One region of the Cytobacillus oceanisediminis genome, then DNA from elsewhere that is predicted to be linked to it. Evidence: a T-box and tRNA genes for the amino acid it is inferred to sense, from the RefSeq annotation. Region 1 holds a T-box; the other regions hold tRNA genes.
The links. A T-box is a leader RNA that pairs with one kind of tRNA and senses whether it is charged. The one in region 1 lies ahead of thrS (threonine--tRNA ligase), so its partner is inferred to be a tRNA-Thr.
Positions count from the first base shown of each region.

Region 2: it has a tRNA-Thr gene. The T-box ahead of thrS (threonine--tRNA ligase) is inferred to sense a tRNA for this amino acid. The anticodon was not compared.
Region 3: it has a tRNA-Thr gene. The T-box ahead of thrS (threonine--tRNA ligase) is inferred to sense a tRNA for this amino acid. The anticodon was not compared.

Region 1 is NZ_CP065511.1:835,940-843,303, reverse strand. Features, by position in the region: gene IRB79_RS04395 (YhgE/Pip domain-containing protein) at 87-2,246, shown strand; T-box leader at 2,316-2,549, shown strand; T-box leader at 2,589-2,822, shown strand; T-box leader at 2,863-3,094, shown strand; gene thrS (threonine--tRNA ligase) at 3,147-4,349, shown strand; gene IRB79_RS04385 (cyclic-phosphate processing receiver domain-containing protein) at 4,576-4,935, shown strand; partial or broken gene IRB79_RS04380 (amidohydrolase) at 5,128-6,322, opposite strand; gene IRB79_RS04375 (Zn-dependent hydrolase) at 6,326-7,364, opposite strand, start outside.
Region 2 is NZ_CP065511.1:1,395,205-1,402,568, reverse strand. Features, by position in the region: gene IRB79_RS07320 (ABC transporter substrate-binding protein) at 1-694, opposite strand, end outside; gene IRB79_RS07315 (carbohydrate ABC transporter permease) at 764-1,591, opposite strand; gene IRB79_RS07310 (carbohydrate ABC transporter permease) at 1,591-2,532, opposite strand; gene IRB79_RS07305 (nuclease-related domain-containing protein) at 2,715-3,476, shown strand; tRNA gene IRB79_RS07300 (tRNA-Leu) at 4,087-4,168, opposite strand; tRNA gene IRB79_RS07295 (tRNA-Leu) at 4,192-4,280, opposite strand; tRNA gene IRB79_RS07290 (tRNA-Cys) at 4,309-4,382, opposite strand; tRNA gene IRB79_RS07285 (tRNA-Gly) at 4,401-4,475, opposite strand; tRNA gene IRB79_RS07280 (tRNA-Gln) at 4,480-4,554, opposite strand; tRNA gene IRB79_RS07275 (tRNA-His) at 4,613-4,688, opposite strand; tRNA gene IRB79_RS07270 (tRNA-Trp) at 4,700-4,773, opposite strand; tRNA gene IRB79_RS07265 (tRNA-Tyr) at 4,781-4,864, opposite strand; tRNA gene IRB79_RS07260 (tRNA-Thr) at 4,882-4,957, opposite strand; tRNA gene IRB79_RS07255 (tRNA-Phe) at 4,976-5,048, opposite strand; tRNA gene IRB79_RS07250 (tRNA-Asp) at 5,072-5,148, opposite strand; tRNA gene IRB79_RS07245 (tRNA-Met) at 5,152-5,225, opposite strand; tRNA gene IRB79_RS07240 (tRNA-Val) at 5,235-5,310, opposite strand; tRNA gene IRB79_RS07235 (tRNA-Glu) at 5,315-5,389, opposite strand; tRNA gene IRB79_RS07230 (tRNA-Ser) at 5,405-5,495, opposite strand; tRNA gene IRB79_RS07225 (tRNA-Asn) at 5,499-5,573, opposite strand; rRNA gene rrf (5S ribosomal RNA) at 5,594-5,710, opposite strand; rRNA gene IRB79_RS07215 (23S ribosomal RNA) at 5,963-7,364, opposite strand, start outside.
Region 3 is NZ_CP065511.1:418,788-426,151, reverse strand. Features, by position in the region: gene rocF (arginase) at 19-924, opposite strand; tRNA gene IRB79_RS02245 (tRNA-Ala) at 1,139-1,211, opposite strand; tRNA gene IRB79_RS02240 (tRNA-Gly) at 1,215-1,289, opposite strand; tRNA gene IRB79_RS02235 (tRNA-Lys) at 1,359-1,431, opposite strand; tRNA gene IRB79_RS02230 (tRNA-Gln) at 1,587-1,661, opposite strand; tRNA gene IRB79_RS02225 (tRNA-Tyr) at 1,726-1,809, opposite strand; tRNA gene IRB79_RS02220 (tRNA-Thr) at 1,822-1,897, opposite strand; tRNA gene IRB79_RS02215 (tRNA-Val) at 1,903-1,978, opposite strand; tRNA gene IRB79_RS02210 (tRNA-Glu) at 1,983-2,057, opposite strand; tRNA gene IRB79_RS02205 (tRNA-Thr) at 2,085-2,157, opposite strand; tRNA gene IRB79_RS02200 (tRNA-Asn) at 2,193-2,267, opposite strand; rRNA gene rrf (5S ribosomal RNA) at 2,289-2,405, opposite strand; rRNA gene IRB79_RS02190 (23S ribosomal RNA) at 2,532-5,461, opposite strand; gene IRB79_RS27985 (hypothetical protein) at 5,456-5,587, opposite strand; rRNA gene IRB79_RS02185 (16S ribosomal RNA) at 5,769-7,293, opposite strand.

The sequences.
Region 1 (7,364 bases):
AGAATTGTTGTTCACTGAGATCCTGAATATATTTAACGGATTATTCACAAAATCTATAGGAAGACGAGCAGATTGGACTGAACAGCATGTGGAAAATTTACAAAAAGGATATTACAAGTATTTTTACGAATTGGGTTGCGGCAGTATTAATCGGAGGTTTGACGTTATTGCCTTCTTTATATGCCTGGTTTAACATCGAGGCTTCTTGGGATCCCTATAGTCAAACGAATCAGCTTCCAGTAGGAATCGTGAATGAAGATGCCGGAGCAGTGGTTCGTGATAAGGACATACATATTGGAGATGACATCGTCAAGGAATTGAAGAAGAACGATGATATGGACTGGCACTTTGATAACCGTAAAGACGCGATGAAAAAGGTGGAATACGGCGACTATTTTGCCGTCATCGTGATTCCGGAAAATTTCTCTCACAAGCTGGGAACTGTCATTGAAGATCAGCCCGAAAAAGCGAAAATCGAGTATTATGTGAATGAAAAAATCAATGCCATTGCGCCTAAAATCACCGAAAAAGGTGCAGGCGGGATTGTCGATGCGGTTACAAGCAATTTCATCTCTACAGTGAACGGCACTATTTTTGAGAAGTTTAATGAATTGGGTCTGGAGATTGAAAAAGACCTCCCGGATATAAAGCGGTTCGAAGAGTATGTTTTTCAAATGGAGGAAAAGCTTCCTGAAATCCATTCCTTATTAAGCAGCTCCTTGTCAGATGCTGAGAATGCAAAAAAAATGATTGATAAGGCACAAGCACTCGTTCCCGATGCCAAACGCGCAACAGGCAGCGGTCTGCAGACCATTAATGAAACTATGAAATTTATAAACGAGGCTGAGAATCGCCTGAATGCAATGGAGCCTCAGGTTCAGGAGAATCTGGAGAAGGTCCAGAATATGGCGGTGAAGGTGAACGATTTTATCTCTGCGGTTCAATCCTCTGATTTGAACTTGGAACAGGGAAAGGAAATTGGCAATAGAATCAATGAGCAGATAGCGGGTTCGCTTCAGAATATCGAGGCAATCGAAACTGCACTAAAGCAGCTGCAGGAGTCTAGTAATGAACAAGGCACAAGCCAGAATCAGGAACAAATCAATCAGGCTCTGGAACAATTAGCTGCATTAAAACAGGAACTGCAGTCTATCCAGGAAAACGGACAGAAGGTCAATGCCTTTCTTTCAGACAAGCAGCAGGAAGCGGATGATTTAATCACCCGGCTTCAGGAAAATTCCGCTGCAACTGCAGGCAAGATTGACGCATTCGTTAAAGAATATAATGAAAACATCCGGCCAGCCATCAAACAGGAAGTGTCCAGCGCCAAGGAAACATTGAGTAATGCCCGGAATATCCTGACTGAAATACAATCTTCCATGCCTGAGGTTGAAAAGATTCTTGCTAATACAGAGGGCAACTTAGGTGAAGGGGAGGAAACACTTAAACATATCATCGGAGAGTTTCCGTACGTCAGTGAAAAGATTAATCAACTAGCCGACCGGATTCGAGACATCCAGGGCGAAACAGACATCAATGAGATAATTGAACTGCTGCAAAATGATCCGGAAGCAGAGAAGGGATTTTTCGAGGAACCTGTTCTGCTCAACAAAAACAGCCTTTTCCCAATCCAAAACTACGGAACAGGCATGACTCCCTTTTATACCGTACTTGCGATCTGGGTTGGTGCCCTTCTGCTAATTTCCCTGTTGGCCACAGATGTTCATCACCCCGAAGACTTTACAGGAAAACAAATCTATTTCGGCAAGCTACTCACCTTCCTAAGCATTGGATTTGCACAGACCCTTGTAGTGACAATAGGGGATATCTTCATTCTGGGAGTGGATATGGCAGCACCAGTATGGTTTATCCTGTTTGGATTGGTAAGCAGCTTAGTGTTTATATTAATTGTTTATACATTAGTATCTGTATTTGGCGATGTAGGTAAAGCCATGGCGATTGTCTTGCTGGTGCTTCAGATTGCGGGTGCTGGCGGAACCTATCCGACCGCCTTGCTTCCGGAATTTTTCCAAACCATCCACCCCTTCCTGCCCTTCTCTTATGCCATTGATTTAATGAGAGAAGCTGTTGGAGGCATTGTATGGGAGAGAGTGTACAGAGACCTCCTGATCCTGATGCTATTCGGTTTCATTGCACTATTAATTGGAACCTTCCTGAAAGAGCCATTAAGCAGAAAAACGAAAGCGCTGATGAAGAAATCGAAGGAATCCGGGTTGTTTCATTAGTGTCTAAAAAGTTTTATTAACCCTCTTGACCTTTTCCAAAAAGTGTATTAAAATCAGTAAAAATATCCAATATGAGCTATGAAAAGGACACGAATCTATCTTTATTTTCTTTCCAGAGATCAGGGCCATTTGGCTGCAAGCCCTGAAGAAACGGGATTGGTTTACCGCCTTGGAGCTATTATAGTGAAATGATGTACTCAGAGTATCTATAATCGGGGAATCCGTTATCTTTTTGAGCATAAAGCAGTCTTTGGGAATGTTTTATGGAATTAGGGTGGCACCACGACCGCACTCGTCCCTTTTGCTGGGATGGGTGCGTTTTTTATTTTATTTAAAACTATATAATTAGCGTTGATAAGGACACGAATCTTTCTTTGTTTTCTTTTCAGAGATCAGGGCCATCGGCTGCAAGCCCTGAAGAAACGGGATTGATTTACCGCCTTGGAGCTATTATGGGGAAATGATCTATATCAGAGTATCCATAATCGGGGAATCCGTTATCTTTTTGAGCATAAAGCAGTCTTTCGATATGCTTTATGGAATTAGGGTGGAACCACGGCCGCACTCGTCCCTTTTGCTGGGATGAGTGCGGCTTTTTATTTTAATTAAAACTATATAGTTAGCGTTGAAAAGGACATGAATCATTCTTTATTTCTTTCCAGAGATCAGGGTCACCGGCTGCAAGCCCTGAAGAAAAGGGAATGATTTACCGCCTTGGAGCTATTATGGGGAAATGATCTATATCAGAGTATCCATAATCGGGGATTCCGTTATCTTTTTGAGCATAAAACAGTCTTTCGATTGCTTTATGGAATTAGGGTGGCACCACGACCACACTCGTCCCTATGTTTGGGAGGAGTGTGGTCTTTTTTTATAACTAAAAATCAGGAGGAATTGAAAATGGAAGCAGAAAAAATAAATCATAGAAAGTTAGGTCAAGAGCTGGAGCTTTTCACATCCATGGAGGAAGCCCCAGGAATGCCTTTTTTCCTGCCAAAGGGAATGGTGATGCGAAATGAACTTGAAAGTTATTGGAGAAGAAAACACCAGCGGGCAGGCTATCAGGAAATTAAGACACCGATTATGATGAAACAGGAACTTTGGGAACAATCCGGCCATTGGGATCATTATCATGAAAATATGTATTTCTCAAATGTGGATGAACAAAATTATGCGATAAAGCCCATGAACTGCCCGGGTGCGATATTGATTTTCAACAGCAAACGGAGAAGCTACCGGGAACTGCCTCTCCGCTATGCGGAGCTGGGATTAGTCCACAGACACGAGCTCTCAGGTTCTTTAAATGGACTGTTAAGAGTTCGGTCGTTCACTCAAGATGACGCCCATTTATTTGTGATGGCTGATCAGATTGAAGCGGAGATTGATAAAATACTTGTCCTAATTGATGAGTTCTACTCCCATTTTGGTTTTGACTATAAAGTTGAACTTTCAACACGCCCAGAGGAATACATGGGATCACAGGAAATGTGGGAACGTGCTGAAGGGGCTTTAGAATCTGTTTTGAAAAACAAAGGAGTTAACTATCAGATTAATCCTGGTGATGGGGCATTTTACGGGCCGAAAATTGACTTTCATATATTGGATTCACTCGGCAGAAGCTGGCAATGCGGTACAGTCCAGCTGGATTTTCAAATGCCGCAAAAGTTTAATTGTGCTTATGTTGGTGAAGATAACAAACTTCATCTTCCTATTATGATTCATAGGGCAATCTTTGGTTCAGTTGAACGTTTCATGGCTATTCTAATTGAACATTTTGCTGGCGATTTCCCACTGTGGCTGTCACCCGTCCAAGCAAAGGTCATTCCCATCTCAGATGCCCATGCAGAATATGCAGACTATGTAAAATCACAATTGGAATCAGCTGGTATCCGTGCAGAAGTCGACTTCAGAACAGAGAAAATGGGACTCAAGATCAGAGAAGCCGAAAAACAGAAAGTTTCCTACATGCTGGTGATTGGTGATAAAGAAATGGAGCAGCAATCCCTGTCGCTGAGAAAACGTAAAGAGGGAAATATCGGTGTGATGAGCATTCAGGAAGTAATTGAGCGGTTTATTAATGAAATAAACGGCGTCGGCAGATAGATTTTTGAAGCCCCAAAAGGGAACTATTCCTTTTGGGCTTTTCTTAGAAATACACATTTTTTACCAAGTTTTTGTATTCACGCCTGAAAACATAATCAGCGCTCAAAATTCCAGTTATCCCCTTAAAGGTATCTTTGCTTATATATGTATGTTACAATGAAATGTGAATCAAATCCTTAGGGTCAATTTGACTTTTCTTAGTCATCCCTTCGAAAGGGGGAGAAAATTGGAGAAAATAAGTGTATTCCTGGATGATTATCGGAAAGCGCCTGATGGTCATGTATTAGTTGAGACCATTGATGAGTGTATCCATTTGCTTCAGACCTTTGAAATTGACCACTTGTCTTTGGACCATGATTTAGTAAGTAAATCGAGAAATGGTCTTTTGCTTGTTCATATAATGGTTCAAAAACAGCTATTTGCAGATCGTATAACGGTTCACTCTGCCAATTCAGTAGGCGGGAAAGCCATGTACCATTATTTAAAACAAGCACAGCACGATTTTGAAATGCCCACTGACATTAAAGTAATCTTAAGACCACTGCCCCTAAATTTCATTCCGCCAAATTATCTGCAAAAATATTAGAGACCCATTGACAATTACCTATTCCCCTTGATCACAGGAAATTTAAATATCACCAGTGTATGGGGAGCAGAGTTTATTAACTGCTTCCTTTTTTCATGGCTTTAAAATTTATAAGAAGAACTGAAACTCGGTTAAAATAAATCCGCTCCTCCATATAGAGGAGCGGATTTCTCTTTAAGATCAGATTTACGGCTATTCGTTCAAGTATGCCCAGGCATATTGTGCATATAGCTCTGCACCTGTCGATAAGGCGTCTTCGTCAATATTGAATTTTCCGTGGTGGTGGGCCCATTCTGTGTCTTTTTCTGGATTGCCGCTGCCAACGAGGGCGAAGCTGCCAGGTACTTTGTCCAGGAAAAAACTGAAATCCTCCGCACCCATTGTTGGTTTTTCCTTGTAAAGTACATTTTCCCCGAAAGCTTCAGATGCGACTTTTTGTACGAGTTGGGCACTGTATTCCTCATTAATTACCGCTTGCGAACCCCTGATGTATTCTACTTTTGCAGTAGCACCGTAGATTGCTGCCGTCTTTTCAGCATAACGCTCAAGCTGTTTTTCAATATGATTCCTTGTTTCAGAATCGAAGCAGCGGACTGTTCCCTCAATGACTGCATTTTCAGCGATAATGTTGAACCTTGTGCCCACGGTCATTTTTCCAATGGTGAGTACGGCAGGAAGCTGGGCATCAATGGTTCTGGACACAACACTCTGCACATTCATGACAAAGGAAGATGCCACTATAGCGGCATCAATGCAATCATGCGGCATCAATGCAATCATGCGGCATCGCCCCATGCCCGCCTTTCCCTTTGAATGTCACCTTGAATATATCAGCTGATGCGAAGGATGGCCCGGGTGTACAGGACACTTTATGTGTCGGCATTTGCGACCAGATGTGGATGCCAAAGACATTGTCCACGCCTTCCATCGCTCCCTGTTCCACCATCATCTTCGCCCCTTCGGCTACTTCTTCGGCTGGCTGGAACAGCAGGCGGACATTCCCCTGCAATTCTTCTTTTATCTCATTTAATGCCTTGGCGGCAATCAGCAGCATTGCGGTATGGGCATCATGTCCGCATGCATGCATTTTGCCATTTTCCAGGGATGCATAAGGCAGATCCTTATTCAATCCCTCCACCTGCAGCGCATCCATGTCTCCCCTTAAAGCTACCGTCTTTCCAGGCTTCCCGCCTCCTATTTCAGCAATGACACCAGTTGGTTCTGTTCTTTTAAAGGGGATGCCCAAACCATCTAGATACTCACATATAAATTGCGTGGTTTTGTATTCCTCCCATGACACCTCTGGTTCACGATGCAATTTTCTGCGCAGTTCCGTTAATTCATCACTATATGCCCCCATCAATTCTTTTAGCCTGTTATGAATCATTGCTTATTCCGCCTCCGTTAGCTCTATTGCTGCCTCAAACAGGACTTTAACAGCTTCGGCGATATGCCGGGAATCAGACCATTCTTCCGGACAATGGCTTAGTCCGTTTTTGCTTGGAATAAACAGCATCCCTGTATTCGTATAATCTGCGAAAACCATGGCATCGTGGCCAGCGCCGCTATTCATGGAGCATGAAGTGAAACCCAGTTCACTGCTTTTCTCCTTCAACAGGCTGACAATCTCTTTATTCATCTCTTTTGGCTGAATATATAAAAGCTGTTCAACAGTTATTTCTACTCCGCTATCACGATAGGAATTTGCTAATTCTTTCACTTTTTGAATAACATTCTGGACATGTTCTTCCTTGCTGGAGCGAATGTCTACTGAAAAGACCGTTTGATCCGGAATCACATTGGCTCCATTTGGATATACCTGCAATTGCCCGGTTGTCACTACCGTCCCTTCTCCTTCAGCCGCAGCCAGCTCGGGAAATTGGGCTATCATTCTGGCGGCCGCAACCAGCGCGTCAGACCGCCTGTCCATTGGAGTGGTCCCAGCATGTCCGGCCTGTCCCTTTACGGTTACTTCCAATTGTGTTAAGCCGACAATCGCTTCGACTACCCCGATCGGGATATTCTTTTCTTCTAAAATAGGCCCCTGTTCAATGTGCAATTCCAGATAAGACTTTACTGACTGCTGGTCTCTTGTTTTCGGAAGAGATGGATCGAGCCCGATTTTCTCCATAGCTTCAACGGTCGTAATGCCATCTTTATCCTTCAATGATTTGAAGTCTTCCTCAGCCAGCAAACCGGCCATTCCGCGTGAGCCCATTAAGCCGCCGCCAAATCTGGAGCCTTCCTCTTCGATAAGGGCGATAACCTCCAGAGGATATTTTGGCGTTAATCCATTCTCAGTGAAAAGTGCAGCCACTTCAAGTCCTGCTACAACTCCGGCAGGTCCATCATAAGATCCCCCATTCGGGACGGAATCAAAGTGAGAGCCGATCAGAACACTTGGTGCATCTTTTAGGGACCCTTCAAGC
Region 2 (7,364 bases), 560 kb from region 1:
TCTTTTCAGATCCGCTGTATAGACCCTCAATAAATGCCACCGGATCTTCCTGCTGTGCAAATGGAATATTTAATAAATGCTGGCCAATGACCCACCACTCTCCGTAACCGGCAGAGAAAGGGGTAATACCTTTATCTTTTAGTTTTTCAGCAGCATCCTTCAGTTCAGAAATCGTATTAGGAGGTTCAGTAATGCCCGCTTCTTCAAATAAATCCTTATTATAAATGAAACCGTATCCTTCAAGGTTTACAGGCATTCCATAAAGTTTGCCGTCTGTATCGGTCATTGGAACTTTTCCAATTGGAAGCACATGCTCTGCCCAAGGCTCATTTGAAAGATCTGCAAGATGCTCTTTCCAAAGCTCCAATTCCTTAAATCCGCCATTGTTAAAAATGTCAGGCTGTTCGCCGGATGCAAACTTTGCTTTTAATGCGGCACCATAATCTGCACCGCCGCCGACTGATTCAAGCTTTACTTTAATATTCGGATGCTCCTTTTCGAATTCACCGATCATTTCCTGAAGCTGATCGGCAATCTCCACTTTAAACTGGAACATATTCAATGTTACCACTTCATCCTCATTCTTTGAATCATCCTTAGGCTTTTCATCCCCTGAAGAGCTCGAAGAAGAACAGCCCGCCATAATGCCCGCCATCAGAACCAATGACAGCAGTAATAGAGCAAAGCGTTTCATATTGTTTCCCCCCTGAATAATTTTTTATATAAACTTTAACAGACCATTTGGCTGGAAAAGTCTCTATAACTATTTAATGGAACCTTGTGCAATGCCTTTAATAATATGTCTCTGCAGAAACAGGAAGAAAATAACCACCGGGGTAATGCCCATCACAAGGGCGGCCAGTCCCATGTCCCACTGCTTTGTATATTGTGCAAAGAATGAGCTTGTGGCCAAAGGAATCGTCCTAAGCTCTGCATCCTGAAGCACAAGAAGCGGCAGGAGATAATCATTCCAGATCCATAATGTATTTAAAATAACAACCGTGACAGTGATTGGCTTTAGAAGCGGAAAAACAATTCTCCAAAAGACCCCAAACTGGCTGCACCCATCAATTCGGGCCGATTCTTCTATCTCTATTGGAACTGTTTTAATAAATCCGTGATACAGGAAAAGCGATAACGGTACACCAAAGCCAAAATACATAATGATGAGACCAGGTATGCTGTTTGTCAGATTCAGCGTGCCTCCCAGCTTCATTAGCGGTATCATGACCGTCTGGAATGGAATAACCATTGCAGATACAAATAACGCAAACAGGATTTTGCTGAATTTCCCCTGGGTTCGGACCATCTTCCAGGCAGCCATGGAACTAATGACAACAAGTCCAATATTGCTGATCACCGTAATTATAAGCGAATTCCAGAAGGCCCGCGGGAAATTAATGATATCCCATACCTTCAAGTAATTGGAGAATAAAAATTCCTGCGGCCACGCTGCAGCATCAATCAAAATATCTGCAAAGCCTTTTACAGAATTGATGATCACGAAATAAAAAGGTATGAGGAATATGACTCCTAATACGATTCCTATAATCTCGAGCAGAAACGTAACCTTCGTATATCTGGGATTCATTATGCCTCAACCTCCCTTTTCTTGGTCATCATCACCTGAACCGTTGTAAAAATTGCTACAACAAGGAAGAACAAAATGGATTTCGCGGTACCCAGACCATACCTGTTATTCTGGAATGCTTCCTGATAGATATTAATCGCAACAGATTGAGTTGAATTAAATGGCCCGCCGCCTGTCAGTGAAATATTCAGGTCGAAAATCTTAAATGCCATTGAAATAGTTAAAAAGAAACAAATCGTAAACGCCGGCAAAATAAGCGGAATGATAATTTTCGTCAAAAGTGTCCAGCTCGATGCTCCATCGATCCTTGCAGCCTCCAGCAGTGTCTGATCAACCCCCTGCAGCGCTGCAATATAAATAACCATCATATATCCGCTGATCTGCCAGGCAAACACAATCACAATTCCCCAGAATGCTGTTGTCTCATCCCCAAGCCATGGAAGCTTAAAAACGGACAGATCTGTAAGATTTCCAATTGCAGTAAACCCTTTTACAAAAATAAACTGCCAGATGAACCCAAGCAATAATCCCCCGATAACATTAGGAATGAAAAACACAGTCCGCAATAAATTCCTGGACTTCAAGGCTGCGTTCAATAATAATGCAAGCCCAAAACCTAGTAAATTACTAATAATAACCGAAGCTAACATAAACTTGGTAGTAAAAATAAAGGAATCAAAAAACTTAGGATCATTCTTAAAAATCTTAATATAATTTTCAAGTCCGACCCATTCAACCACAGAACTGACACCATTCCAGGACGTAAAAGAATAATAAATCCCCATCAAGAAGGGAATGATCTGAATCACCAGAAAAAAAATTAATGCCGGTCCTACAAAAGCACTGTACGTTAGGATTTTTTTCAGATTTGCTTTTTTCCTAGATACTGTTTTAATCTCTGCCTTAACTGCTGGTTCCTGTATCTCAACCTTTGTCTCCAATTCTTTTCACCGCCCCCTCATCTCTTGCAAACGCTTTCCTTCATTATATTTGAAGCCGCTTGCATATATAGGTGACTGGATTGACTAAAATGGTGCAATATTTTGACTTCTTATAGGTGTAACTTGCCTTAATGGAAGATATTGCATAGAATGAAGCTATCTTGAATATTGGGATGTGAGTTATGATATTAAAATTTCGGTATGAACCAGAAGAATTAAAGATGCTTCGGTTTTTACATGGAAGAATGCGGCTTACCCCTAAAGATTACAGCCACTTTCTTAATTTAGAAAAAGGTTTTTCAGGTGAGAAGATATTTGATGAGCTGCTAGAAGAATCGCCTGAGGAATGGACTATTCTTCATGATTTATTGTTCGATTACAGTAACACCTTTTTCCAGATAGATTCACTATTAATCACTGGGGACTGTATCTATATTTTTGAAGTTAAGAATTATGAGGGAGACTTTTATATCGAACAAGACAGATGGTACACCGCACAAACAAATACAGAAGTTAAGAACCCTCTTCTGCAGCTGCAGCGATGTGAATCCCTCCTGAGAAGACTGCTGCAGGAATTGAGAGTAAAAACCCCTCTTAAGGCTCTTCTTATTTTTATTAACCCCGGATTCCACCTATATCAATCCACAATGAATCTTCCCGCTATATTTCCAGCACAAATTAAGCGATTTATGGACAAATTAAAATTGAAACCTCAGCCGGCGAATAAAAACCATTTAATGCTGGCGGACAAGTTAATGTCTTTGCATTTGGAGGAAACATCTTTTGGCAGGGGATTGGAATATACTTTTGAAGGCCTGGAGAAGTGGATGACATGCTTATCTTGCAAAACTTTTATAATGCCTTTCAATAAATTAACTATGATATGCCTAAAATGTGGAATAAAAAGAGGATATTACTCATGCAGTTACCAGAAGTGTAGATGAATATAGATTATTATTTCCAGAACTAAAAGTTACTACAGCTAATATACATGAATGGTGCAAAACCATGTACTCAAAGAAAACTATAAGAAAGATCCTTGTAAATAATTACACGCTAATAAATACGGGAAAATCATCATATTATAAATAAAGACTTCAGTATTTATTATAAGGCTTCCAGATGAATACTGCCCTTTCGCCCCCTTCCTCTTCGCATATTGCTAAGATCGGGCACGTTTAGCTCTCTTTCGTTCCCCTCCTCTTCTCATATTGCTAGAATCGCGCACGTTTAGCTCTCTTTCATTCCTGCTCTTCATATGTAGCTATTACAAGCACGTCTAATCTTTTTCGTTTCATTCTTCATATTTAACTAATGAATGATGCTCTTATATTTTTTTAAGGTAGCCAAGTTAAAATACTAATTAAACAATTCAATATATGGCTCCGAACAATTCAGAACCCCATTCGAAAGTCCCCTCTGAATCGTTCGGAGCCATATATAATTTCTGTTTACAACCCAAGCAGCAACATTTTTCAAATGATAGGGATCCCATAATTAAAATTAATTCCTGAACAAAAAAAGGTTTCCCAATAAAGGAAACCTCTTTTCAGATACCGGTGGTCGGGGTCGAACCGACACTCCAGAAGGAACACGATTTTGAGTCGTGCGCGTCTGCCAATTCCGCCACACCGGCATATTAAAATGTAGTAAATCTTGTGGTGCCGAGGACCGGAATCGAACCGGTACGGTAGTCACCTACCGCAGGATTTTAAGTCCTGTGCGTCTGCCAGTTCCGCCACCCCGGCGTATATAAGCGAATCAAGATTTAGATTATGGAGGCGGCAACCGGATTCGAACCGGTGGTAAAGGTTTTGCAGACCTCTGCCTTACCACTTGGCTATGCCGCCATAATTTGAAGTTTATTCTGGAGCGGAAGACGGGATTCGAACCCGCGACCCCCACCTTGGCAAGGTGATGTTCTACCACTGAACTACTTCCGCAAAATGGCTGGGCTAGCAGGATTCGAACCTGCGAGTGACGGAGTCAAAGTCCGGTGCCTTACCGCTTGGCTATAGCCCATTGATCATTCATATTACATTTATATGAGAGTTATACTCGTACTGTTACTTAAAAATTATGGGGCGACTGATGGGAATCGAACCCACGAGTGTCGGAGCCACAATCCGATGCGTTAACCACTTCGCCACAGCCGCCATTATTATATTGGCAGGGGTAGTAGGAATCGAACCCACATCAAAGGTTTTGGAGACCTTCGTTTTACCATTAAACTATACCCCTATATAAATGGTGGAGGGGGGCAGATTCGAACTGCCGAACCCGAAGGAGCGGATTTACAGTCCGCCGCGTTTAGCCACTTCGCTACCCCTCCATATTAACATAAAAAAATGGTGCCGGCGAGAGGACTTGAACCCCCAACCTACTGATTACAAGTCAGTTGCTCTACCAATTGAGCTACACCGGCTAATCAATTCAGTAAAGGTGGCTCAGGACGGAATCGAACCGCCGACACAAGGATTTTCAGTCCTTTGCTCTACCGACTGAGCTACTGAGCCACATATTATTTACTTTGTAAAAATGGCGGTCCGGACGGGACTCGAACCCGCGACCTCCTGCGTGACAGGCAGGCATTCTAACCAACTGAACTACCGGACCAGATTGCGGGGGCAGGATTTGAACCTGCGACCTTCGGGTTATGAGCCCGACGAGCTACCGGACTGCTCCACCCCGCGACAATAATATGGTGGAGGATGACGGGATCGAACCGCCGACCCTCTGCTTGTAAGGCAGATGCTCTCCCAGCTGAGCTAATCCTCCAAAATGGTGACCCCTACGGGATTCGAACCCGTGTTACCGCCGTGAAAGGGCGGTGTCTTAACCGCTTGACCAAGGGGCCAATGTGAAATTATAATGGCGGAGAGCAAGGGATTTGAACCCTTGATACGCGGTTAGCGTATACACGATTTCCAATCGTGCTCCTTCGGCCACTCGGACAGCTCTCCATTTGGCTCCGCAGGTAGGATTCGAACCTACGACCGTTCGGTTAACAGCCGAATGCTCTACCACTGAGCTACTGCGGAATAATGATATTTGTAAAACAGCCCGGCAGCGTCCTACTCTCACAAGGGGACAGCCCCTAACTACCATTGGCGCTGAGAAGCTTAACTTCCGTGTTCGGTATGGGAACGGGTGTGACCTTCTCGCCATCGCCACCAGACTATTTTTCAAAGACAAGTATTATTATACCGTCTTTCTATCATTTTTCAAGAGGAAATTTACTTTTTTTCGTTCCCTCAAAACTAGATAATGCATGAAGAAGTGTTTGCCGAGTAATAACCAATGACTTGTCTAGCTTCGGCTCCTAACTTCTCGGCCGTTTCGATCCGTCCCTCCAAATCCCAAAACCAGGATTTGAATGGCCGGCTCTCCAACGTCTCTCGAAGTTGAACAGTCGCCTTCGCTTTTCTTTTTGGTTAAGTCCTCGATCGATTAGTATCAGTCAGCTCCACATGTCGCCACGCTTCCACCTCTGACCTATCAACCTGATCATCTTTCAGGGATCTTACTAGCTTGACGCTATGGGAAATCTCATCTCGAGGGGGGCTTCATGCTTAGATGCTTTCAGCACTTATCCCTTCCGCACATAGCTACCCAGCGATGCCTTTGGCAAGACAACTGGTACACCAGCGGTGCGTCCATCCCGGTCCTCTCGTACTAAGGACAGCTCCTCTCAAATTTCCTGCGCCCACGACGGATAGGGACCGAACTGTCTCACGACGTTCTGAACCCAGCTCGCGTACCGCTTTAATGGGCGAACAGCCCAACCCTTGGGACCGACTACAGCCCCAGGATGCGATGAGCCGACATCGAGGTGCCAAACCTCCCGTCGATGTGGACTCTTGGGGAGATAAGCCTGTTATCCCGGGGTAGCTTTTATCCGTTGAGCGATGGCCCTTCCATGCGGAACCACCGGATCACTAAGCCCGACTTTCGTCCCTGCTCGACTTGTAGGTCTCGCAGTCAAGCTCCCTTGTGCCTTTACACTCTGCGAATGATTTCCAACCATTCTGAGGGAACCTTTGGGCGCCTCCGTTACTTTTAGGAGGCGACCGCCCCAGTCAAACTGCCCACCTGACACTGTCTCCCGCCCCGATAAGGGGCGCGGGTTAGAATTTCAATACAGCCAGGGTAGTATCCACCGACGCCTCCACCGAAGCTGGCGCTCCGGCTTCTCAGGCTCCTACCTATCCTGTACAAGCTGTACCAAAATTCAATATCAGGCTACAGTAAAGCTCCACGGGTCTTTCCGTCCTGTCGCGGGTAACCTGCATCTTCACAGGTACTATAATTTCACCGAGTCTCTCGTTGAGACAGTGCCCAGATCGTTACGCCTTTCGTGCGGGTCGGAACTTACCCGACAAGGAATTTCGCTACCTTAGGACCGTTATAGTTACGGCCGTTTACTGGGGCTTCGATTCAAAGCTTCGCTTGCGCTAACCTCTCCTCTTAACCTTCCAGCACCGGGCAGGCGTCAGCCCTATACTTCGCCTTGCTTCGCAGAGACCTGTGTTTTGCTAAACAGTCGCCTGGGCCTATTCACTGCTCATCAGGGCTATGCACCTAATGAGCACCCCTTCTCCCGAAGTTACGGGTCATTTTGCCGAGTTCCTTAACGAGAGTTCTCTCGCTCACCTTAGGATTCTCTCCTCGCCTACCTGTGTCGGTTTGCGGTACGGGCACCTTTTCCCTCGCTAGAGGCTTTTCTTGGCAGTGTGGAATCAGGAACTTCGGTACTAAACTTCCTCGCCGTCACAGCTCAGCCTGTGTGGTAACGGATTTGCCTCGTTACCGGCCTAACTGCTTGGACGCGC
Region 3 (7,364 bases), 420 kb from region 1:
CATTTTTATTTTCTATTATTATAGAAGCTTTTCGCCAAATAATGAACCCATAAGCGCGACTGCCACGGTAGCTGTTTTGTTTTTGTCATCCAAAATCGGGTTAACCTCTACAAATTCAGCCGATGTAATGATCTGAGATTCTGCGAGCATCTCCATGGCCAAGTGGCTTTCACGGTAGCTGATGCCGCCAATAACTGGAGTTCCAACACCCGGTGCATCATGCGGATCCAGCCCATCCAAATCCAGTGACAGATGAACACCATCTGTATTTCTTTCTTTTAAATATGTAATAGACTCCTCCATAACCTTTGTCATCCCAAGCCGGTCAATTTCGTGCATGGTGTATACTTTAATGCCTTTTTCCTTAATAAGCTCCCGCTCTCCTTCATCCAAAGATCTTGCCCCAATAATGACAATATTCTCCGGCTTAACCTTTGGAGCATATCCTCCTACATTGGTTAAAAGCGGGTGCCCAATTCCCAAGCTTACTGCAAGAGGCATGCCATGAATGTTCCCTGAAGGTGAAGTTTCAGCTGTATTTAAATCCCCGTGGGCATCATACCAGATTACCCCAAGATTTTTGTAATGCTTCGAAACACCGGCCAATGTTCCAATTGCGATGCTGTGATCGCCGCCAAGTACTAATGGAAAAGAACCACTTTCTATTGCTTTATCAACTTCTTCTCCTAGTTTTTCTGTCTTTTCAGCAATAAGGTCCAAGTTTCTAAGATTTGAATTTGGATCGATTTGAACTTCCGGACGGCCAATGGCAATATCGCCCTGGTCATGGATATCTTCGAATAAACACTTTAATCGCTCATTCACACCTGCATATCGGATCGCACTTGGCCCCATGTCCACACCGCGTCTCATCTGGCCAAGATCCATCGGCATTCCAATTATCGATAATTTCTGTCTTTTCATAGTACAAGTCCTCCCTTTCCCTTTATACTCATATTTTAACCGCTTTCAAACACATGACTCAACTCGACAAAATCGTGTATATATATGCGGCTGCCAGGAAAGAGGCTTCTAAATATACTATGTTAGCTTCCTATGTTTTTGCCAAATTATTGTTTGTAAAGTAAAAAATCCCTAAACCATGCTGGTCTAAGGATTGTCGTATTATGTATAAAGGTGGAGCCTAGCGGGATCGAACCGCTGACCTCCTGCGTGCAAAGCAGGCGCTCTCCCAGCTGAGCTAAGGCCCCATTTGGAGCGGAAGACGGGATTCGAACCCGCGACCCCCACCTTGGCAAGGTGATGTTCTACCACTGAACTACTTCCGCAAAAAATATTTATATTTACAAGTAAGACCTTCAGGACTCGATTCCTAAGGTCTGCGTCTTTCTATAAAGTGAGCCATGAAGGACTCGAACCTTCGACCCTCTGATTAAAAGTCAGATGCTCTACCGACTGAGCTAATGGCTCATAATATAATCCTGATGCCTGAACTTCATTTGCAGATGTGCTTCAAAGCCCTTCGGTCTTTGTCGCAGATTATAAAAGCTTGCCAATCAGGGATGTAACGCTTCGATGCTGCAATCTTTTAAAATCCTCTACCGACTGAGCTAATGGATCAAAAATGGCTGGGCTAGCAGGATTCGAACCTGCGAGTGACGGAGTCAAAGTCCGGTGCCTTACCGCTTGGCTATAGCCCAATAATTACAAAATAAAAAGGACATTCATAGCTTGTCCAGTTTTTTGTGTTTTATTAAGAATAAATGGTGGAGGGGGGCAGATTCGAACTGCCGAACCCGAAGGAGCGGATTTACAGTCCGCCGCGTTTAGCCACTTCGCTACCCCTCCATCTAAAAAAGATGGTGCCGGCGAGAGGACTTGAACCCCCAACCTACTGATTACAAGTCAGTTGCTCTACCAATTGAGCTACACCGGCAAATATGGTGGAGGATGACGGGATCGAACCGCCGACCCTCTGCTTGTAAGGCAGATGCTCTCCCAGCTGAGCTAATCCTCCAAAATGGTGACCCCTACGGGATTCGAACCCGTGTTACCGCCGTGAAAGGGCGGTGTCTTAACCGCTTGACCAAGGGGCCTAGTACTCTAGTTGTCTACATTAAGAGAGCTTCCAACCGGGCTCGAACCGGTGACCTCTTCCTTACCATGGAAGTGCTCTACCTGCTGAGCTATGGAAGCAACAGCTCATAATTCCCAAAAGGGCTTTATGAAAATGGCTCCGCAGGCAGGATTCGAACCTGCGACCGTTCGGTTAACAGCCGAATGCTCTACCACTGAGCTACTGCGGAAAAGTGGTATTTTGGTAAACAGCCCGGCAGCGTCCTACTCTCACAAGGGGACAGCCCCTAACTACCATCGGCGCTGAGAAGCTTAACTTCCGTGTTCGGTATGGGAACGGGTGTGACCTTCTCGCCATCGCCACCAGACTATTTTCAAAAGACAAGTATGATTATACTTTCTTTTGATGTTTTTTTCAAGAGGAAATTTCATTTTTTCGTTCCCTCAAAACTAGATAATGCATGAAGAAGTATTGCCGAGTATTCACCAATGACTTGGTTAAGTCCTCGATCGATTAGTATCAGTCAGCTCCACATGTCGCCACGCTTCCACCTCTGACCTATCAACCTGATCATCTTTCAGGGATCTTACTAGCTTGACGCTATGGGAAATCTCATCTCGAGGGGGGCTTCATGCTTAGATGCTTTCAGCACTTATCCCTTCCGCACATAGCTACCCAGCGATGCCTTTGGCAAGACAACTGGTACACCAGCGGTGCGTCCATCCCGGTCCTCTCGTACTAAGGACAGCTCCTCTCAAATTTCCTGCGCCCACGACGGATAGGGACCGAACTGTCTCACGACGTTCTGAACCCAGCTCGCGTACCGCTTTAATGGGCGAACAGCCCAACCCTTGGGACCGACTACAGCCCCAGGATGCGATGAGCCGACATCGAGGTGCCAAACCTCCCCGTCGATGTGGACTCTTGGGGGAGATAAGCCTGTTATCCCCGGGGTAGCTTTTATCCGTTGAGCGATGGCCCTTCCATGCGGAACCACCGGATCACTAAGCCCGACTTTCGTCCCTGCTCGACTTGTAGGTCTCGCAGTCAAGCTCCCTTGTGCCTTTACACTCTGCGAATGATTTCCAACCATTCTGAGGGAACCTTTGGGCGCCTCCGTTACTTTTTAGGAGGCGACCGCCCCAGTCAAACTGCCCACCTGACACTGTCTCCCGCCCCGATAAGGGGCGCGGGTTAGAATTTCAATACAGCCAGGGTAGTATCCCACCGACGCCTCCACCGAAGCTGGCGCTCCGGCTTCTCAGGCTCCTACCTATCCTGTACAAGCTGTACCAAAATTCAATATCAGGCTACAGTAAAGCTCCACGGGTCTTTCCGTCCTGTCGCGGGTAACCTGCATCTTCACAGGTACTATAATTTCACCGAGTCTCTCGTTGAGACAGTGCCCAGATCGTTACGCCTTTCGTGCGGGTCGGAACTTACCCGACAAGGAATTTCGCTACCTTAGGACCGTTATAGTTACGCCGTTTACTGGGGCTTCGATTCAAAGCTTCGCTTGCGCTAACCTCTCCTCTTAACCTTCCAGCACCGGGCAGGCGTCAGCCCCTATACTTCGCCTTGCGGCTTCGCAGAGACCTGTGTTTTTGCTAAACAGTCGCCTGGGCCTATTCACTGCGGCTCATCAGGGCTATGCACCCTAATGAGCACCCCTTCTCCCGAAGTTACGGGGTCATTTTGCCGAGTTCCTTAACGAGAGTTCTCTCGCTCACCTTAGGATTCTCTCCTCGCCTACCTGTGTCGGTTTGCGGTACGGGCACCTTTTCCCTCGCTAGAGGCTTTTCTTGGCAGTGTGGAATCAGGAACTTCGGTACTAAATTTCCCTCGCCGTCACAGCTCAGCCTGTGTGGTAACGGGATTTGCCTCGTTACCGGCCTAACTGCTTGGACGCGCTAATCCAGCAGCGCGCTTACCCTATCCTCCTGCGTCCCCCCATTGCTCAAACGGTAAAGAGGTGGTACAGGAATATCAACCTGTTGTCCATCGCCTACGCTTTTCAGCCTCGGCTTAGGTCCCGACTAACCCTGAGCGGACGAGCCTTCCTCAGGAAACCTTAGGCATTCGGTGGATGGGATTCTCACCCATCTTTCGCTACTCATACCGGCATTCTCACTTCTAAGCGCTCCACCAGTCCTTGCGGTCTGGCTTCAACGCCCTTAGAACGCTCTCCTACCACTGACATCGTAAGATGTCAATCCACAGCTTCGGTGATACGTTTAGCCCCGGTACATTTTCGGCGCGGAGTCACTCGACCAGTGAGCTATTACGCACTCTTTAAATGGTGGCTGCTTCTAAGCCAACATCCTGGTTGTCTAAGCAACTCCACATCCTTTTCCACTTAACGTATACTTTGGGACCTTAGCTGGTGGTCTGGGCTGTTTCCTCTTGACTACGGATCTTATCACTCGCAGTCTGACTCCCATGGATAAGTCTTTGGCATTCGGAGTTTGTCTGAATTCGGTAACCCGATGGGGGCCCCTAGTCCAAACAGTGCTCTACCTCCAAGACTCTTACTACATGAGGCTAGCCCTAAAGCTATTTCGGAGAGAACCAGCTATCTCCAAGTTCGATTGGAATTTCTCCGCTACCCACACCTCATCCCCGCACTTTTCAACGTGCGTGGGTTCGGGCCTCCATCCAGTGTTACCTGGACTTCACCCTGGACATGGGTAGATCACCTGGTTTCGGGTCTACGACCACATACTCATTCGCCCTATTCAGACTCGCTTTCGCTGCGGCTCCGTCTCTTCAACTTAACCTCGCATGTAATCGTAACTCGCCGGTTCATTCTACAAAAGGCACGCTATCACCCATTAACGGGCTCTAACTACTTGTAGGCACACGGTTTCAGGATCTCTTTCACTCCCCTTCCGGGGTGCTTTTCACCTTTCCCTCACGGTACTGGTTCACTATCGGTCACTAGGGAGTATTTAGCCTTGGGAGATGGTCCTCCCTGCTTCCGACGGGATTTCTCGTGTCCCGCCGTACTCAGGATCCACTCTGGAGGGAACGAAGTTTCAACTACAGGGCTTTTACCTTCTCTGGCCGGCCTTTCCAGACCTGTTCATTTACCTCGTTCCTTTGTAACTCCGTGTAGAGTGTCCTACAACCCCAGGAGGCAAGCCTCCTGGTTTGGGCTAATCCCGTTTCGCTCGCCGCTACTCAGGGAATCGCGTTTGCTTTCTCTTCCTCCGGGTACTTAGATGTTTCAGTTCCCCGGGTCTGCCTTCAATACCCTATGTATTCAGGTAAAGATCCTATCCCATTACGGATAGGGGGTTTCCCCATTCGGAAATCTCCGGATCAAAGCTTACTTACAGCTCCCCGAAGCATATCGGTGTTAGTACCGTCCTTCATCGGCTCCTAGTGCCAAGGCATTCACCGTGCGCCCTTTCTAACTTAACCTACTTCGGCCAATGATAAACGGCGAATCTCTGCGTCAGCTCCGTCACTGTGCTCCTCACGTACTCTCGTACGCTCCGGTGCTCGTTCGGTCGCTTCCTTGATCTTCTTGCTTCTCATTGCCCTCATGGTTTGTGCTCTTACGTTGTTTTAAAACAAAAATAAGAGAAAAAAACTAAGATGGCGATTACTCGGTTATTGCTTCTTCATTAACATTATCTAGTTTTCAAAGAACGAATCTTTCATTGAGAGATTGAACTCTCAAAACTGAACGAACAAAGAACGTCACGTTTCATGTAAATATCCTTAGAAAGGAGGTGATCCAGCCGCACCTTCCGATACGGCTACCTTGTTACGACTTCACCCCAATCATCTGTCCCACCTTAGGCATTGGCTCCAAAGGTTACCCCACCGACTTCGGGTGTTACAAACTCGTGGTGTGACGGGCGGTGTGTACAAGGCCCGGAACGTATTCACCGCAGATGCTGATCCGCGATTACTAGCGATTCCGGCTTCATGCAGGCGAGTTGCCTGCAATCCGAACTGAGAATGGTTTTATGGGATTCGCTTAACCTCGCGGTCTCGCGCCTTTGTACCATCCATTGTAGCACGTGTAGCCCAGGTCATAAGGGGCATGATGATTTGACGTCATCCCCACCTTCCTCCGGTTTGTCACCGGCAGTCACCTTAGAGTGCCCAACTGAATGCTGGCAACTAAGATCAAGGGTTGCGCTCGTTGCGGGACTTAACCCAACATCTCACGACACGAGCTGACGACAACCATGCACCACCTGTCATCCTGTCCCCCGAAGGGGAACGCCCTATCTCTAGGGTTGTCAGGAGATGTCAAGACCTGGTAAGGTTCTTCGCGTTGCTTCGAATTAAACCACATGCTCCACCGCTTGTGCGGGCCCCCGTCAATTCCTTTGAGTTTCAGCCTTACGTACTCCCAGGCGGAGTGCTTAATGCGTTTGTCGCAAAGACTAAAGGGCGGAAACCCTCTAACACTTAGCACTCATCGTTTACGGCGTGGACTACCAGGGTATCTAATCCTGTTTGCTCCCCACGCTTTCGCGCCTCAGCGTCAGTTACAGACCAAAGAGTCGCCTTCGCCACTGGTGTTCCTCCACATCTCTACGCATTTCACCGCTACACGTGGAATTCCACTCTTCTCTTCTGCACTCAAGTTCCCAGTTTCCAATGACCTCCCGGTTGAGCCGGGGCTTTCACATCAGACTTAAGGAACGCCTGCGCGCGCTTTACGCCCAATAATTCCGGACAACGCTTGCCACCTACGTATTACCGCGGCTGCTGGCACGTAGTTAGCCGTGGCTTTCTGGTTAGGTACCGTCAAGGTACCGGCAGTTACTCCGGTACTTGTTCTTCCCTAACAACAGAGTTTTACGATCCGAAAACCTTCATCACTCACGCGTTGCTCCGTCAGACTTTCGTCCATTGCGGAAGATTCCCTACTGCTGCCTCCCGTAGGAGTCTGGGCCGTGTCTCAGTCCCAGTGTGGCCGATCACCCTCTCAGGTCGGCTACGCATCGTCGCCTTGGTGAGCCGTTACCTCACCAACTAGCTAATGCGCCGCGGGCCCATCTGTAAGTGATAGCCGAAACCATCTTTCAGCTTTCCCTCATGTGAGGGAAAGAATTATCCGGTATTAGCCCCGGTTTCCCGGAGTTATCCCAGTCTTACAGGCAGGTTGCCCACGTGTTACTCACCCGTCCGCCGCTGACTTCAGGGAGCAAGCTCCCATCTGTCCGCTCGACTTGCATGTATTAGGCACGCCGCCAGCGTTCGTCCTGAGCCAGGATCAAACTCTCCATATAAGAGTTGATTAAGCTCATAAGTTATCTTTTTAAAAAAGACTAAAGAATTAACGTTGACGTTTTTGTTCGTT